Kordia antarctica: one gene and its partner. The protein of the gene in region 1 binds, or shares a complex with, the protein of each later gene. Links are inferred from orthologs where the notes say so. Each region holds a gene or a part of one and is shown on either strand. Other genes may lie near its edges. The genes, in order: pheT and pheS.

Evidence for each region.
Region 2: the proteins of pheT (region 1) and pheS are in contact, whole or in part, in a crystal structure (PDB 6P24), measured with the Escherichia coli proteins. The link is inferred for Kordia antarctica from one-to-one orthologs.

What each region holds. Positions count from the first base shown.
Region 1 is NZ_CP019288.1:202,882-206,267, reverse strand. Bases 133-3,179 are described here. They hold pheT (phenylalanine--tRNA ligase subunit beta), read left to right. Parts: upstream 133-463; coding sequence 464-2,896; downstream 2,897-3,179. Other genes in these bases: IMCC3317_RS00960 (hypothetical protein), read left to right, coding at 3,141-3,179; IMCC3317_RS00970 (LytR/AlgR family response regulator transcription factor), read left to right, coding at 133-190. Outside these bases: more of IMCC3317_RS00970, read left to right, coding at 1-132; more of IMCC3317_RS00960, read left to right, coding at 3,180-3,296.
Region 2 is NZ_CP019288.1:3,584,156-3,587,249, forward strand. What follows is about bases 250-3,004. They hold pheS (phenylalanine--tRNA ligase subunit alpha), read left to right. Parts: upstream 250-994; coding sequence 995-2,014; downstream 2,015-3,004. Other genes in these bases: IMCC3317_RS14910 (CvpA family protein), read right to left, coding at 250-409; IMCC3317_RS14915 (hypothetical protein), read left to right, coding at 586-942; IMCC3317_RS14925 (hypothetical protein), read left to right, coding at 2,165-2,560. In the rest of the region: more of IMCC3317_RS14910, read right to left, coding at 1-249.

The DNA of each region.
Region 1 (3,386 bases):
GATTTCACAATTGGAAGAAAAACTAAATCCTGAACAATTTATGCGCATTCATCGCAGTATTATTGTGAATCTTCCGTCTATCAAAGAAGTTTCGAAATATGGAAAAAGCTATATTCTTGTGCTAAAAAACGATCAAAAATTGAAAGTAAGTCGAAGTTATGCGAATAAGGTTAAAGAGTTAATTCTATAGACATTAGACCGCTTGGCTGTTAGATGCTAGAACGCTTCGCTTTTAGATGTTAGACTTAAGCACCTTAATTTATCTTTTATTTCAATATCATAATTTAATCATAATTAGCCTTTCAATGATTAGTTCAATAAATAAAACACACGCAAAACCAACTATATTCCATCAGCAAAGCGTTCTAAAATCTAGAATCTAATTTAATCCATCTTTGATGCGTTGTTATTTGTCAACTTACCGCATTATCTTATCTTTGTCGATTATTGAATACTGACAAGAATGAAAATATCATACAATTGGGTAAAGCAATTTATTCAACTCGACTGGAATGCTGAGAAAACTGGAGAACTACTAACCGATTTAGGCTTAGAAGTTGAAGGTATTGAGAAATATGAATCTGTGAAAGGTGGATTGGAAGGAATTGTTGTAGGACACGTATTGACATGTGTGCAACATCCGAATGCAGATCGCCTAAAAATTACAACTGTAGATTTAGGTTCCGGCGAACCTGTACAAATAGTTTGTGGCGCACCAAATGTAGCAGCAGGACAAAAAGTACCTGTGGCAACTGTTGGAACGACTTTGTATGACGCAGAAGGCAACGGATTTAAAATAAAAAAAGGTAAAATTCGTGGAGAAGAATCTCTTGGAATGATTTGCGCCGAAGACGAACTTGGCTTAGGCGAAAGTCATGACGGAATTCTAGTTTTAGACGATGAACTTGTTCCTGGAACGCTTGCTAGCGAAGTCTTTTCGATTGAAAATGATACGGTTTTTGAAATTGGATTAACGCCCAATAGAGCTGATGCAATGAGTCATCATGGTGTTGCGAGAGATTTGAAAGCTGGATTGTCTCAACAAGATATTAAATTAGAATTCATTACACCTTCTACGAGTAGTTTTAGAGTTGATAACAGAACTTTAAAAATGGACGTTGAAGTTGAAGATAAAACCTTAGCGCCACGTTATTGTGGTGTTACAATTTCTGGAATACAAGTGAAAACTTCGCCAGAATGGTTGCAACATCGTTTGAAAGCGATTGGTTTGACACCAAAAAATAATGTTGTTGATGTTACAAATTATGTATTGCACGAATTAGGGCAACCATTACACGCGTTTGACGCGAATTATATTTCTGGAAACAAAATCGTTGTAAAAACGTTAGAAGCTGGCACAAAATTTATCACGTTAGATGAAGTTGAACGCGAATTGCATGAAGATGATTTAATGATTTGCGATGCTGAAAAACCATTGTGTATTGCAGGTGTTTTTGGCGGTTTAAAATCTGGCGTGACCGAAGAAACCACTAATATTTTCCTAGAAAGTGCGTATTTTAATCCTATTTCGGTTCGTAAAACAGCCAAACGCCACGGATTGAATACTGATGCTTCGTTCCGTTTTGAGCGTGGAATTGATCCAAATATTACTGAATATGCGCTGAAAAGAGCCGCATTATTAATTCAAGAATTGGCTGGCGGAGAAATTACAAGTGATCTTACCGACAGTTATCCAGTAAAAATAGAAGATTTTCAAGTACGTGTTTCTTTCGAAAATGTTGCAAAATTGATTGGAGAAGAATTGCCAAAAGAAACCATTAAGAATATTTTATCTTCTTTAGAGATAAAAATTAATTCGGTAACTGATGGCGGATTAGGATTAACAATTCCCGCATATAGAGTTGATGTACAACGGGAAGCAGACGTAATTGAAGAAATTTTACGTGTGTATGGGTATAACAACATCAAGTTTGATGAAAAATGGCATACTTCTATTTCTGATACGTCTCGTTACGAAGATTATAAATTACAAGATGTTGTTGGTGCGCAATTGGTTTCACAAGGTTTTTATGAAATTATGACGAATTCATTGACAACTGCTTCGTATGTAGAACTTTCAGAACAATTGAAAGCGGAACATAATGTAACGATGTTGAATCCGTTGAGTAATGATTTATCAGTAATGCGTCAATCATTATTATTTTCTGGATTGGAAGCAATTTCACATAATATCAACAGAAGACAAAGCGATTTGAAGTTTTTTGAATTTGGGAAAACATATCACGCGTATAGCGAAGAAAATCGGGAAGAAGACAAACATTTATCAGTATTAATTACAGGAAATACAACCGCAGAAACGTGGCGACCAAACAATGCAGTTTCTAGTGATTTTTTCTATGCGAAAGGAATTGTTACGGCAATTTTAGAACGCTTAGGATTGAATTCATTAAAAGTATCGCCTATTAAGAATGACTTGTTTACGGAAGGATTGATGCTAAGTTTAGGTAAAACGAAGTTGGTAGAATTCGGTATTGTGAAACGAAAGGTTTTGAAATCATTCGATATAAAACAAGAAGTAATTTATGCAGATTTCAATTGGGATAACGTAATTGAAGTTGCTAAAAATAGAAAGATTAAGTTTAAAGAAATTCCTAAATTTCCGAAAGTTCGTAGAGATTTTGCGCTATTAATTGATGAAGCAACAACGTTTGCCGAAATTGACACTATTGCCAAACAAAGCGAACGAAATTTGCTGAAAGAAGTAAGTCTGTTTGATGTGTATCAAGGAGATAATCTGCCAAAAGGCAAGAAAAGTTATGCGGTAAGTTTTACGCTTCAAGATGAACATAAAACATTGACTGACAAACAGATTGATAAGATTATGAATAAACTTCAACAGAGTTTTGAGAAACAACTTGGTGCTGAGTTGCGATAATACTTTGACTTCGCTCAGTAACCTTTTTAGACCAACTTAGACTTGCTTGGATTTTCAGACTTTCTTAGACATTTTAGCTTGTTTGTCGGCACAAGTTGTGAAACTTGCGCTAGCGGGGATTTTTTTGCTTTAATAATGTACTAAGCTAAAAAATATTAGTAAGCCTAAAAAAAAATATGGCAAAACCGTAATTAACTGACAATTAGTTTTTTTAAGTTTAGGTATAACCAAAAAAACTTTTATCATGTTACACAAAATTTTAAATTTAGAAGGGTTTATTGCTCTTGAAAAGAAACAACAACAAACAATTTTAGGTGGTTCGCAACGCTATTGTAGTCATCGCAGACCGTGTGATCTTCCATATGCGTGTTATGGTGGTATTTGTAAAAGAATTCCATAATTGCAAAACTATTGTAAAATTTAGTCAGTATCTCGCCTATTAATCTTGATTATGCGAAACTGAATCAAATTTTGCTTGACGGAAGTCTGA
Region 2 (3,094 bases), 3.4 Mb from region 1 along the record:
TCTCACCTTCTACAAACTCCATTGTATTGTTGGTTTTATCAAAAAAGACCAACACAGCGCCAGCAATGATTGCTATTTTCAATCCGCCAAAAGCGCCACCAAGCAATTTATTTAAAATTCCTAACGCGGCAAAATCTGCAATCTTTGTCAAAAGCTTTCCTGCAATTGTTATCAAAACTAAAATTACGACGAACGTAATCGCGAAAGCGGTCAAATTAATATATTTCTCGTCCCAACTTTCAAACTGTTCACTCAAAAAATCACCAGCGAAGTACGAAAAGTGAATCGCGCCGTAAATTCCAGCAATCAAAGCAACCAACGAAGCAACTTCAACAAAAAGTCCTTTCATGAGTCCGCGCACAAATCCAAACAAGATCAATCCGCCCAAAATAATGTCAATAAAGTTCATGAGAATCGAGTTTTAACAAATATAGAACTTTTATTCAAAGTGTTTTATTGTTGTACGAATTGTAAAATTCGTGCAACATTGAGCGAAGTCGTAATGCTGACTCCCAAAAACTAACTAATATTTGTATACGATTCTTTCTAAACTACCTACCTTTGCAGTCGAAAAAGAAGGGAATTATGGCAAGAGACGAACAATTAAAGGTACGATGGACGCTATTAGTGGAAAAATTGACGCTTCAATTTGCAGAAGGAGATACGCTAGATTTGGACGCAATTATCTATTTAATTGGCGTTCAAGAATTGGGTCAAATACATAAAACATTCAAAAAAGACGAAAAAGTAAACCTCATGCACATTGCAATTTGTCGTTTGTTGGAGCCTTATGGATATTACGAATTTGACTATTTTGATGATGATAGTTGGCCACATTACAAGTTTAAAGAAGAACTACCAACATTAAAAGCTGGCGAACAAACCGTTTTAATGAAAGAAGCCATTGTCAACTACTTTTTAGAAAAGGAATACATTCAATAATTGATATAAGTTAGTTTTGCTTAAATTTGCATGCTAAATTAAGAAGATCGTCATGATAGATAAGATCAAGGAACATATTGCTGAGGTAGAAAAGTTTACTACACAAGCAAAAGAAGACATTGAAAACTTCAGAATTAAATACTTAGGTAAAAAAGGATTGTTAAATGATTTTTTTGCTGAGTTTAAGAATGTTCCGAATGAACAAAAGAAAGAATTTGGGCAAACGATCAATAAGCTAAAAGAAGTTGCTCAAGATAAAGTAAACGCTTTAAAAGAAGCTTTAGAAAACAAGGCGGAAGAAAAAGGTGTTTATGGCGATTTAACACGTCCTGCGCAACCAATTGAAATTGGCGCGCGTCATCCGATATCATTAGTGAAAAATCAAATTATAGATATTTTTTCTCGCATTGGATTTGATGTGTCAGAAGGACCAGAAATTGAAGACGATTGGCACAACTTTACGGCGTTGAATCTTCCTGAATATCATCCAGCGCGTGACATGCAGGATACATTTTTCATTCAAACAAATCCAGATATTTTATTACGAACGCACACAAGTTCTGTGCAAGTTCGATACATGGAAAATAACAAACCTCCAATTCGTACAATATCTCCTGGAAGAGTATATCGTAATGAAGCGATTTCGGCACGTTCTCACTGCTTTTTCCATCAAGTGGAAGGTTTATATATAGATAAAGACGTAAGTTTTGCAGACTTAAAACAAACCTTGCAACACTTCACAAAAGAGATGTTTGGAAAGTCGAAAATTAGGTTGCGCCCTTCATATTTCCCGTTTACAGAACCAAGCGCGGAAGTAGATGTATATTGGGGATTGGAAACGGAAACTGATTATAAAATCACCAAAGGAACAGGTTGGTTGGAAATTATGGGCTGTGGAATGGTAGACCCGAATGTGTTGGAAAATTGCGGGATTGATTCAAAAGAATATTCCGGATTTGCCTTCGGAATGGGAATCGATCGTATTGCGATGTTAGTTCATCAAATTAGCGACATTCGTTTATTAAGCGAAAATGATGTGCGTTTCTTAGCGCAATTCAAATCTGCATTGTAACATAACGTCATTACGAGCGATAGCGAAGTAATCTGTTTGTTTAATAAACAGATTGCCACAACTTTTTCAAAGTCTCGCAATGACTGAGTTTAAAACTTTTTTTGAAAGTAATTAGAAATAAATTCCTGCTTTACCACAATAGTATACGAAATGAAAAAAGACATTGAAATTCTTGAAATAAAAGATGTATACGTTGCCATTGTGCGCCAATGGAATACAGAATACGAGTTTCACGATTGGAACGCTTTTATCATTAATGACAAAGACGTTGATTTGGAAATGGTATTAATTGTTTCCAAAGGATCTGACGAAACGCGCAAAACGCCAATAATGCGTCACAAACTGGAAAAATTACCTGCAAAATCATGTGCAAAAATTGAATTTATGCCTGAGAATTTATTGGAATTGAGCAATGAGTTTTTGGTAACTTTCTTTGAGAACAATCGCATGTTTGATAAAAAGTTTGTCTTTGAGAAAAACACGATCAACGAAAATGTGATTGCCGAAGTTCCGCTGATGACAGACAAAGGTGTTTTGGGGAAATAGTCTTCGAGAACCTCAGACTACGATTGTAGAACACTGAGCAGAGTCGAAGTGTAGATCGCTACGCTTTTAGGCTTTTCAATCATTAAATCTTTTAATTTTTAAATCTAAATAATGGCGTGCCCGAAAACGGTCAGGCTTTCGGCTATATCTTTTTTAAAATGCAGTCATTGCGAGACAAATTTGTAATTTATTGTAACAATCTGTTTATCGACAAGCAGATTACTTCGTCATACTTCCTCGTAATGACGAGTTCAAAAATAAAAAAAGGATGCCGCTTCAATCTTTCACGCAATATGTGCTTCAATTTGCATATTAAGTAAATTTTCAAATAAAAATATAAAGGGTTTTGTAAAGTTCTAGAGTTTGCTTTTATGCAGAATAGAAATGAAAACACGTTAAGAATTTTTGAAGCCTTGGAAAAAATTAAGTGTTTTCATTTCGGTTTTAGTTCTTTCAGAAAAGAACTAAAAATTCCTCATAAAAGTGCCCTTTCTTTTGGTTCATTTTCTTTGGGCAAGCAAAGAAAAGAACGAA